One region of the Streptosporangium sp. NPDC006013 genome, then DNA from elsewhere that is predicted to be linked to it. Evidence: riboswitches for the same ligand, from Rfam matches in the RefSeq annotation. Region 1 holds a riboswitch; each other region holds the start of a gene.

Region 1 (3,805 bases):
ACAGCAGCCACAGCACGTTCACGAGGCTGAAGATGTTGACGATCCAGCCGAGGAGGGGGATCCAGCTCAGGAACTGCGGGCCGAAGAACACACCGCCGCGCTTGAGCGCGACGTCGGAGCTGAGCCCGCCCGGCGGCAGGGTGCTGCCGACGGGCACGATCTTGATGCCCATGACCATCTTGCCGACGGTCTGCCCACCCCTACTGATCATGAAGAACTCGTAGGCGAAGTAGATCGCCGCGCTGACCAGGGAGATGAGAAGGCTCGCGAGGAAGATGCCGCTCCCGTCGGTGCTGGCGCCCGTCGCGAGGTTGAAACTGGGAGCCGTCACCAGGAGGCCGGTCAGCACCGCACTGATGATCACCCCCGGGATCGCCAGAATGATCGCGTCGATGATCCGCGCCACCAGGCGCTGCCACCACTCGGCGAGCGGGCCGGGAGCGCCGGGGGGACCGCCGTAAGGCTGGCCGTACCCCTGCTGCCCGTACTGCTGCTGCCCATAGCCGGGCTGCTGGCCGTAGCCCGGCTGCTGGCCGTAGTCGGGCTGCTGCCCGTAACCGGGCTGCTGGCCATAGTCGGGCTGCTGCTGACCGTACTGCTGCTGCCCGTAACCCGGCTGGGACGGCTGCTGCTGCCCGTAACCGGGCTGCTGGCCGTAGCCGGGCTGCTCGTGGGACGCCTGCTGCCCGTAGCCGGGCTGCTGACCGTACGCGCCGGTCCCGCCCTGCTGGCCATAGCCCTGCTGCTGGCCGTACGCGTCCGTCCCGCCCTGCTGACCGTACGACTGCTGCTGCCCGTACCCCTGCTGGCCGTACGACTGCTGCTGCTGCCCATACCCCTGCTGCTGGCCGTAGCCCTGCTGACCATAGCCGGGCTGGGCCACCCCCGGGCCGGTGTTCGGCTGCGATCCCTCCGACCGATATCCCATGATCGTCACATCGGGGTCGAGTTCGCCAGGGGCTCGGCCCTGGTTGTGCTGCCCGTAATCCGGCTGTCCCGAAGGTGTGCGACTGCGCTCGGGATCATCCTGTGGATACGGCGGCTGTCCGTTGCTCACCGCGTCACCTCACTTAGACTGCGCATGTGGCAAATGTCAGACGCACATGCTTGCTGCTGCACAAGGTATCGACATAGGAATCAACAGTCACCTTTCCAGTCAGTCATCTCTAAAGTCATCAGAGTCGGGCTCGTGTGTCAGGTGCAGCAGCATCCGGGTGTTTCCCAAGGTATTGGGCTTGACGTGCTCCAGATCGAGGAACTCCGCGACACCCTCGTCGTAGGAGGCGAGAAGTTCGGCGTAGACCTCCGGGGCGACGGGTGTGCCCTGGATCTCCTGAAATCCGTGCCGGGCGAAGAAGCCGACCTCGAAGGTCAGGCAGAAGACCCTGCGCAGGCCCAGCTCGGCGGCCGTGCGGATGAGCACCGAGACGATCCGATGGCCGATTCCCATTCCCCTGCGGGTCGGATCGACGGCAACGGTCCGAATTTCGGCAAGATCCTCCCAGAGAACATGAAGCGCCCCGCAGCCGAGGATTATCCCCTCCGCGTCAGTCGCGACCCAGAACTCCTGGATGTCCTCGTACAGGGTGACGGTGGCCTTCTCCAGCAGGCGTGGGCCGGCTCCACCGTAGGTGTCGACGAGCCGCCTGATGGCACGGACGTCCGGAGTGCGGGCGCGGCGGACCGTGACCGCCGGGGTGGCGCCGGGAGCGGGTGACCCCCGCTCCTCTCCCTCGGATCCGGCTCGCCGCTCCCCCTCTTTCCCGGGATTCGCGAACGGCACGGGAGAATGCTCCGCAAGCTGCTCCATGACCGATCAGCGTACGTCCTCTCCGGCCTTCAATTACGGCTCATCCTTAACTCTCGCCCCGGGGGCATCACGTGACCCTTGGTAGTTGGATTACCACGCTGGGCGCACGACGTCTCTAATGTGTCACAGCTCATCTTTGGCACGGTCCCGGACCTGGGAAGACCCGCGCCACGCCCGCCGCGAGGAAGGCAAAGGCAGCGTAATGGCCATGTTGATCATATTGGCATGTGATCTTTCCGTGACATTTCAGTTGCGAAACCTCTACTGAGTTCGCAGTTCTGGTTGAGCAGGAACCACGAGTGCACTAATCTCCGTGCTCGATGTCAGAGACGTAAAAGCCTGACCCGCCGAATCTCCCGACCAGGGGAACCGGGGACCCACCACGTCCTTCGGGGTGAATCCGAGTGCCACCGGCGCACCCGGTAGGGCTGCCTCCGGCCCGAACCCGTCAGCTAACCCGGTAGGCGGCCGAGGAGAGGAGCCCGTTGGTGAAGCGCATGCGCGACCGCGTAGGAGAGCACGCGGGCGGCGACGCCCGCTGTCGAGAACGCGCGCCGCGGAGGCGGAGTCGCCGCATGGCGGTCATCGGCCTGGCGTTCGCCATCATGACCCTCGGCACCCCCCTGGTCTCGGCCACGGCGGATCCCGAGCCCAGCCTTCAGCAACTGGCCAAGCAGGCCGAGAAGCTGCACGAGGAGATCGGCACGCTCGCCGAGCAGTACAACGGCGAGCGGGTCAGGCTCAAGCAGGCCCAGCGAGCCGCGGAGAGCGCCAAGAAGACCCTCGCGACGAGCGAGTCGGAGCTCGCGACCCGGCGCGCCAAGGCCACCCTCCTCGCGCAGAGCAACTACATGTCCGGCGGCCTGAACTCCGGACTCGCCTTCACCCAGGCGACCGACCCTGACACCTTCCTCGACCAGGCCACCACCAACTACGCCCTCCAGCAGCAGCAGAGCGAGGAGGTCGCCCAGGTCGGCCGGGCGATCGAGGCCGCCGAGCGGGCTCAGGCCGGCGCCAAGGCGAGGACCTCAGAGGTCAAGGTGCTCCTGGAGGAGATCGAGGGCAAGCGCAGCAAGATCGAGCGACTGGTCGCGCGGGTCGAGGGCGACCTGTTCAGCGAGGTGCGCACCAGGGCCGTCAGCAACAGGGGTGCCCGGGTGAAGGTCGACGTGCCCATCGTGGGCAGCGGCAAGGCGGCGGAGGCGGCCCGCTGGGCGCTCACCCAGCAACTCAAGCCGTACGTCTGGGGCGCCGAGGGCCCCAACTCCTTCGACTGCTCCGGGCTGGTCATGTGGGCCTACCAGAAGGTCGGCATCAGCCTGCCGCACTACACCGGCAACCAGTGGACCGCGGGCACCCACATCTCCAAAAACGACCTGCGCCCAGGCGACCTGGTCTTCTTCTACAGCGACCTGCACCACGTCGGGATCTACATCGGCGCGGGCCTGATGGTCCACGCGCCCCGGACGGGTGACGTCATCCACATCGCCACGATCGACAACCGGCCCTTCGCCGGTGGGGTGCGGATCGCCGACTGAGCGGCTGAGCCGGGCCGGTCACGGATCGTGAGCCGCCCGGCCCTTGGCCGGGCGGCGAATCCTGCCGTGCCGAGGGCCGGTCGGACGGACACCCCGCAGACTTGCGCCCCTCGGACGGTGCCCGCAGGTGCGGCGCCCGACGGCAACGCGGCGGGGCGCCACCGGACCGCGGTGGGCAGAACAGCCAAGGGCAGGGCCTAGATCAGGCGGCGGCGGGCCGCCCAGGCCACGGCCTCGATCGCCGTGGCGACACCGATGCGGTCGCAGATGCCTCTGAGCCTGCGCCTGACGGTCCGGCCGCTGATATCGAGGCGGCGGCCCACCCTGTCGACGGTGACGCCCTTGGCGAGTTCAGCCAGCAGCACGAGGTCGTCGTCGCTGAGACCGATATCACTCATGCCCAGGGGGCTGTCGCCATGGCGAGAATCCACTTCTGGATATGCCATCAAGAGTCACT
Region 2 (3,805 bases), on a different contig from region 1:
CCGCAGGCGCTTCGGTTCCTCCGGGTTACGTACGGGCGGGGCACTTCCGCTACCAGGAGGGTGTGACGGGCGGCGCGGCCCTGTTCGACCTGCCCGAGGTCCCCACTGCCATCTTCACCGGCTGCGACGACATCGCGCTCGGCGTGCTGGAGGCGGCCAGGGCGCGAGGGTTGCGCGTGCCCGAGGACCTCAGCATCGTCGGCTTCGACGACACCCAGGTCGCCTGCATGGCCTCGCCCCCGCTGACCACCGTGCGCCAGCCGCTGCGAGAGATGGGCGGCGTCGCCGTACGCACGGCCCTGCGCCTGGCGGCAGGCGAACGAGTCGACTCCCACCACGTCGAACTCGCCACCGAACTGGTGGTACGCGGTTCCACCGCCCCCGCCCCACCCGAGGACTCCACCGGCCGCAACTGACCTGCTTACGGCCGCCCACCGGGGTAGTGCGTGCCCGTCTCGCCGTCCTCATGGACGTGAAGATGCCGGACATGGATGGCATCGGGGCGACACGGCGTATCTGTGCAGACCCGTCCGGCGTCGGCATCCGCGTACTGATTCTCACCACGTTCGATCAGGACGAATACGTCTACGCGTTGCTACGGGCAGGTGCGAGCGGCTTCCTCCTCAAGCACGCCACGGCGACCGAGCTCCTGGCCGCCATCAAAGTCGTCGTCGCCGGCAAAGCGCTGTTCGCGCCCACCGTCACCCGTCGGCTCATCGCCGAATTCCTGCGACGCCCCCACCCCGCCCCGGCCGTGCGAGACCTCGACGACATCACCCAGCGCGAGCGCGAGGTGCTCACCCTCATCGGCAGGGGAATGTCCAACTCCGAGATCGCCGAGCACCTGCACCTCACCGTCGGCACGGTCAAGACCCACATCGGCTGAATCCTGGCCAAACTGCACGCCCGGGACCGGGCTCAGCTCGTCATCGCCGCCTACGAAGGCAGACTCGTCAACCCGTCGCCGCAATGATCACCAAGCTCGCCGGCCCCGGCCGCGGTCAGGCCTTCCCGAACCGGCGGCCTGCCTCTGCGTGAGCACCTACCGACACGAACATCATTTCAGCTCGTGGACATGCGGCATCAGATGCAATACGCATCCCTTTAGTACATCGAGATGTGCGGGTGGTCGTAGTGGTTGGCGGTGATGCCGCCGCGGTTGGACATGGTTCTCCAGCCGGAGCCGTGGTTGATGCGCTGGCGCCAGATCACGTACTTCACTCCGAGCTTGGCCTTGTTCTTGATGGCCCAGGCGGCGATCTCGTCGCCGAGCGCGAGGTTGGCGGCTGAGGGCATCGTGCCGCCGGTGCTCATCATGAAGTCGCAGGCGCGGCCGAGGGGGTGCTCGCCGCCGTCGTTCGCGGACCGGTAGCAACCGACGGCGTACGGGAGGGCGAAGCGTCTCTTGACGGCCTCACGCATGATCCGGGTCCGGTCGGTGATGTTGTCGGCGCCGGTGGGGAGTTGCGGGGCCCAGCTGCCGTCGGAGCGGCGCCCGGAGCCGACGGGGGCGAGCTGGTCGAGCCTGTTCTTGATGTCCTTGATCAGATCTTCGACCTCGTCACGCTGGGTCTGCATCTCCTTGGCCTCCTCACCGATTTCGTCGGTGAGCCTGGCGGCCGTCTCGGTCGCCCTCTTCCTACGTTCGAAGCTCTCGGCGAAGCCCTGCAGGTGCGCGCTCTGCTGGGCGGTGAGCTGCTCCATCACCGCTGCTCCACCCATGTCGTCGGCGAACAGCAGCGCGGGCAGCCCTCCGATGCTGCTCTGGTAGCGGAGCTGGACTATGGAGTCGACCTGCTTTTCCGCCCTGGCGTAGAGGTCGGAGGCCCTGGCCAGGTTCTGCTTGGCGACGGCCTCGGCCTTCTGTGCCTTCTTGAGGGACTCGCGCTTGGCCGCGTATGCCTCGATCAGCCCGTCGACCTTCTTACCGAGCTTGGCCAGCTCGGCGCGGAGCTTGGCCTCGGTCGGCTTGGGCTCCGCGCTTCCCGCGGTGGGGGCACCGAGGGTGAACGTGGCGACCAGGCTCAAACAAAGGGCCAGAGCCGCATGCCGACGGAACGTGGGGGACGGGGCCGCCACGAACTCTCCTCTCCTTCCGCCTACCGGGTTAGCTGACGGGTTCGGGCTGGAGAACGCCCTTCCACCGAAGTGGTTTCACCCCAGGTGCGGTGGTTCCCCGGCTCCCGGGCGATGCGCCTGGGATTAGGCATATCGGCTGTTGCAGCCGATGTGGGAAGGATAGTAGTGGTAAACACAGGGTCACGCGACTTCAAGACGAGACCAATTGGTGATTAGTTCGTGACAACAGAGCGCAGAAGATGTGCTGCCTCCTCGGGCAGCACGTCGTTCACGAAGGCACCCATGGCCGACTCGGAGCCGGCGAGATATTTCAGCTTGTTCGGCGCGCGGCGGATGCTGAACAGCTCCATGTGCGCGTACGACAGGTCGCGACCGGTGTTGACCGGCGCCTGGTGCCAGGCCGCGATGTAGGGCATCGGCACGCCGAACAGCCCGTCGAGGCGGCGGAGCACGTCGGTGTAGAGCGGTCCGAACGCCGCGCGCTCCGCGGGCTCCAGCCCGACCAGGTCGGGGACCTGCCGGTGGGGGTAGAGGTGAACCTCCACCGGCCAGCGCGCCGCGGCCGGGACGAACGCCGTCCAGTGCTCGTTCGAGGCCACCACCCGGACCCCGGCCTCCCGCTCCGCGGCGAGCACGTCGGCGAACAGGTTGCCGCCGGTCCGCTCCCGGTGGCGCCCGGCCGCCCCGAGGGTCAGCTTGGTGCGCGGGGTCACGTAGGGGTACGCGTAGATCTGGCCGTGCGGGTGGGCCAGGGTGATGCCGATCTCGGCTCCCCGGTTCTCGAAACAGAACACCTGCTCCACGCCCGGCATCGCCGACAACTCCGCCGTACGGTCGATCCAGGCCTCCATGACCAGCTCCACCTGCTCGGGGGGGAGCATCGCGAATGAGGAGTCGTGCTCGGCGGTGAAACAGACCACCTCACAGCGGCCGATCCCGGGGCGGACCTCACTCAACCCGCCGACCTGCTGATAGTCGCCCAGATAGGTGGAGAACGAGGGGAACCTGTTCTCGAAGACCGCCACGTCGTAGGCCGCGGAGGGGATCTCGGTGAGGTTGCCGGAGGTGGAAGGGCAGAGCGGGCACTCGCTGGCCGGGGGTAGGAAGGTGCGGCCCTGGCGGTGTCCGGCCACCGCGATCCACTCCTCGGTCAGCGGGTCGTAACGCAACTCGGAGGCGGTGGGGCGGGGCGGCAGGTCGCGGCTGTCGACCGCTCCGCGGTCGGCGTCGTCGCGGCGGTCGAAGTAGAACAGCTCCCGGCCGTCGGCCAGGTGGGTGATCGTACGCTTCATCGGCCGACGCTCTCGCTCTCCTGCTGTGGCTCTGTGATGATCAGCTCTCCCACCGAGGCGGCGAGCTCCTCGCGGGCCTCCTCGGTCAGGCCGGAGTCGGTGACCACGATGTGGGCCTGGGCCAGCTCGGCGATCGTGCTGATGCCGACCGTGCCCCACTTGGTGTGGTCGGCGAGCACCACCAGGCGGTGCGCGGAGGCGACCAGCTCGCGGTTGGTCTCGGCCTCCAGCAGGTTGGGCGTGGTGAACCCGGCTCGGGCGCTCATCCCGTGCACGCCGAGGAAGAGGGTGTCGACGTGGAGTCCCCGGATCGCCGTGACCGCGACCGGGCCGACCAGCGCGTCGGAGGGGGTGCGGACCCCGCCGGTGAGCACGACCGTGCGATCGGCCCTGGGGGAGCGGTGGAAGACATCGGCGATCCGGATCGAGTTGGT
Region 3 (3,805 bases), on a different contig from region 1:
GCCCCGGACACCGCCGTCGAGATCGACAACTACCACGCCGCCGCGTTCATGGCCGAGGTCTGGTCCGACTGGATCGCCAAGGCCCACATCGACCAGCTCGAAATCCTCGACCCCTTCGGAGTCGAATGTCCGGGTCCGGCCCCGGCGGGAAGGCTCGCCGCCGATCCCGGCGTGGTCGCCGACTGGTACGCGGGCCTGGTGGCCGAGCGCAGGACCCCGCTCGGACTCGTCGCGGTCGAGCGCGGGGCCGACGCCCTCGCCGTCATGGGCTGGCAGGGCGCCCTGAACCACAACGAGTGGATGGTCCCGCTCGCGGCGGTGGTACGGAGCTGGGAGGACAGGTTCGGGGTGCGGCTGGTCGGGATGGGGTTCAACACCCTCGACCTCAGCGTCGCCGCGCCCCCGACGACCTCGGAACACGCCCTGCACGTCGCCGCGGAGCACTGGACGTTCTGCCCCGACAGCATCATCCAGGGCGCGGGGAGCCTCATCGACTACGCCGAGCAGATCAAGGGCAGGAACGCCTGGTCGTTCTGGTGGGACTGAGCTCGCCCGTCGTGGGTCCCCCCGGGGTGCCCTTCGTCGAGGGAGGGCTTCCTCGGGGAGCGTGGACTCCCCAATGTGGATCTTTGCGAGGGATCTACCTCGGGGTGATCTCTCCTCGGGCGCGGAAGGGCCTCGGGTGCGGGGCGCGGGGTGTGGATCACCCTCGCGCGACTGGGCCCCTCGTGGGCGCGGAAGGCCCTCGGATACGGGCCTCCGGGGTGTGAAACCCGAGATCGGCAAGACGTTCTCGCTGGTAGGGCGGTTGTTGGTGGGACGGGGTCTCCGATGGGCTTTTCTTGAAGCTTGTAGGTAGATCTTCTGGGGTTTTCATGACATTTGCTTTGCTTTGTCCGATTTCGGTGGGTAGTGTCCACGGATATCGGTTGGCGACCTGCCCTTCACAAGAGGGAGCGGCCGGCCGACGTCGAATCCCACCGGGCCCGCAGGGCCCAGGGAGCCGGGGAACCACTTTCCCGGGGTGAATCCGCCGCGAATGTGCGGCGGTAGGGCAACTCCATCGCCCGAACCCGTCAGCTAACCCGGTAGACGAGCTGGAGAGGAGATCCCCCTCATGGATCACCGCGTCACCGCGTCGGTGCCCGCCCTGCCCGTGCCGACCACCTGAACTTCATCTCCGTCCTTCGCCGCCGCGCCTGAGCGCGGCACCTGGACCGTGCTCCGCGTAGTGATCCGCTGATCTCGCCACGCCGCTTTTCCGAAGAGCGCGTCCCCGCCAGTGCACCCCTTGTCGTGTGTCGCAACTGGCTGCCCCGTTCCCTCGTGAAAGAGCCCCTTCCTCATGCGTCTCCCCTTTGACCTGCCCAAGACCGGTCTGATCAAGAACCTCTCGTACAAGAACCTCTCGTACAAGAACCGTCTCACCACCGCCGCCCTCGTCGGCGCGAGCGTGCTCGTCTCCGGCGGCGTCGCCTCCGCGCTGCCCGCCTCCCCCACCGTCGCCGCCCCCGCCTCCGCCGCCTCCCCCGGCGCGGACACCGAGGTGGCCGCCAACGAGGTCGTGCTCCTCAAGGGCTCGACCAGGGCCTCCTACTTCTGGGACGACTCCTCGGGCCGGGCCGGCGACACCGGTCTGCCGGCCAGTGGCAAGCCGATGCAGAAGGGCATGATCGCCAGCCCGAGCTGGCCCCTGTTCACCGAGGGCTACGTCGTCTACAAGGGCAAGAAGGCCAAGTTCTTCGTCGGTGACCGCGGTCCCGGCGTGCCCTCCAACGTGGGCGTCATGATCGACATTGACGCCAAGACCTTCGCCGACCTGACCGGTGGCCGGTTCAACCCCGCCACGCTCGGTGTGGACGGCAACGGCGGCATGGGCCACATCGACGTCAAGTACGTGGTCACCAAGTGGGGTGACGGCGTGGGCAAGAAGAACCACCCCGTGGCGTTCTCCACCGGTGCCTGGCGTTACCGGGACGCGAACCCGGCGAAGCCTCCGCAGACGGTCCTGGTCAAGGACGAGCAGTCCAAGAAGGCTGTGAAGACCCAGCAGGTGAGCCAGACGTTCGCCAAGCCCAAGATCATGTCCGAGCCCCTCACCGCGCCCGGGGCGATCGTCGCCGCCAAGCCGGTCGCCCTGTCCGGCGCCGGTGCCAAGGCCACCGAGCAGGGTGTCCGGGACCTGGGGGCCACCGCCCCGGTGGCGGCCGTGACCCCGGCCGGTCCCTCCGCCACCACGGCCGCCACCCTGGCCCTGGCGGGAGTGCTCGCCGCGGGCGGTGCCACCTACCTGGTCGCCGGCCGTCTCCGCCGCAGGGCGGTCGCTGAGCAGAGCTGAGGCCCGGCGCGATCTCCGGCCGTCCCGCACCGACGCGATCGATGAGCTCACCGCCCCGGTAACGCCCGGGCGGTGAGCTCCTGCTGTGGCCCGTGCCCTTTCTGAAAGGGCACGTGCCACGGCAGGATCAGACCTCGAGCCTCTCCTCGATGCCGCGCAGGAGGTGCCGCGCGAGCGCGAGGTTGGCCCGGTTCCGGTCGAGGGCCATGTAGATGAACAGGCCTTTGCCGCTCCGGCCGGAGAGCGGGCGGATCACGTGGTACTGCGTGCCGAGCGTGATGAGGATGTCCTCGATGCCGTCCTTGAGACCGAGCGACTCCATGGTCCGCATCTTGGCCTTGACGACCTCGGTGTTACCCGCGGCCGCCACCTGGAGGTCGAGATCCTTGGAACCGCCGAGCGCGCCCAGCGCCATCCCGCTGTTGTAGTCGACGATGACCGCGCCGATGGCGCCGTCGATCGCCATCATCTCCTTGAGAGAGATGTCCATGTTGCCCATTTCTGTCTCCGATCACTGGGTTATCGACATGCGCGAGGTGATGGCGGCCAATCTGGCCGCCGTCTTGCGGCCCTCCAGCCGGAGCAGCCCGAGGTTGGTCCCCGGGCGTGCCAGGACTGTGAGGACGATCTTGGGTCCGGCGGCGTAGCAGGCCGCGTAGCCGTTGGTGCCGGAGATCAGCGTCTCCTCGAAGGTGCCCTTGCCGGCCATGCCCGTCATCCGGCGGCTGAGGGCCAGGAGCGCGGAGGAGAGCGCGCCGGTCTGCTCGGCGGCGGTGTCGCGGCCCAGATCACTGGCCAGGGTCAGGCCGTCGACGCTGCACACGATGCTCCCGTCCACGTCGGGGATGCGCTCTCGCAGCAGCGCCATCTCCCGGCGTATCTCCTCACGCAGTTCCACCGGCACCCTCCTTCCGATCAGCTTCAGCGTCCGCAGCCTTATCGGCGGCATCGAACCAGGCTCAAGTCAGTGCCTCCAATGCGTTCCTGAGCCGGATGAGCAGGTTGACGTCGGCCGGATCCCCGGTGGCTCCGGGGAGTGACGCAGGCGTCGCCAGGGAGCCCGTTCCGGCTGCCGGGATCTCCGTGGCCCCCCTCGTCCGTCTCGGCAGCGGGTCCTGCGCGGCGGGTGCGGCGGCCGCGTCGGGTTCCGGGACGCGCAGCAGCCCACGGGAGGCGAGCTGCCGTACGGCGAGCAGCACCGAGTACGCCGGGCGGCCCAGCTTGCGTGCCAGGTCGGCCGGGGTCGCCGTGGAGTCGGCGCCGACCAGCACCTCCCACTGCAGCGAGCTCAGCACCACCCGCTGGGCGGCGATGCGCCTCCGCGGGACGACCGGGAGCATGTCCAGCTCCGCGGACGGCCAGGTCTGTTCCAACTGCGCCTTCCTCCGCTTGCACTCCCGGAGCAGGCCGGCCGCGTCGAAGTACCAGTGCGGTCCGAGCCAGTGCCGCTCTCCCCGCCGGAATCTG

The links. Region 1 has a riboswitch for cyclic di-AMP ahead of ABZ260_RS39070 (NlpC/P60 family protein). Riboswitches for the same ligand answer to the same signal wherever they lie in the genome.
Region 2: another riboswitch for cyclic di-AMP. It lies ahead of ABZ260_RS03680 (hypothetical protein); the one in region 1 lies ahead of ABZ260_RS39070 (NlpC/P60 family protein).
Region 3: another riboswitch for cyclic di-AMP. It lies ahead of ABZ260_RS12765 (hypothetical protein); the one in region 1 lies ahead of ABZ260_RS39070 (NlpC/P60 family protein).

The regions. Positions count from the first base shown of each region.
Region 1 is NZ_JBEXUE010000398.1:879-4,683, reverse strand. It holds gene ABZ260_RS39080 (RDD family protein) at 1-928, opposite strand, end outside; gene ABZ260_RS39075 (amino-acid N-acetyltransferase) at 1,157-1,810, opposite strand; cyclic di-AMP (ydaO/yuaA leader) riboswitch at 2,146-2,293, shown strand; gene ABZ260_RS39070 (NlpC/P60 family protein) at 2,386-3,348, shown strand; gene ABZ260_RS39065 (LuxR C-terminal-related transcriptional regulator) at 3,546-3,746, opposite strand.
Region 2 is NZ_JBEXUE010000012.1:33,525-37,329, forward strand. It holds gene ABZ260_RS03670 (LacI family DNA-binding transcriptional regulator) at 1-416, shown strand, start outside; gene ABZ260_RS03675 (response regulator transcription factor) at 467-886, shown strand; gene ABZ260_RS03680 (hypothetical protein) at 1,105-2,028, opposite strand; cyclic di-AMP (ydaO/yuaA leader) riboswitch at 2,083-2,219, opposite strand; gene galT (galactose-1-phosphate uridylyltransferase) at 2,292-3,371, opposite strand; gene ABZ260_RS03690 (DeoR/GlpR family DNA-binding transcription regulator) at 3,368-3,805, opposite strand, start outside.
Region 3 is NZ_JBEXUE010000063.1:148-3,952, reverse strand. It holds gene ABZ260_RS12770 (DUF4253 domain-containing protein) at 1-546, shown strand, start outside; cyclic di-AMP (ydaO/yuaA leader) riboswitch at 959-1,110, shown strand; gene ABZ260_RS12765 (hypothetical protein) at 1,346-2,338, shown strand; gene ABZ260_RS12760 (hypothetical protein) at 2,466-2,837, opposite strand; gene ABZ260_RS12755 (roadblock/LC7 domain-containing protein) at 2,850-3,236, opposite strand; partial or broken gene ABZ260_RS12750 (hypothetical protein) at 3,298-3,805, opposite strand, start outside.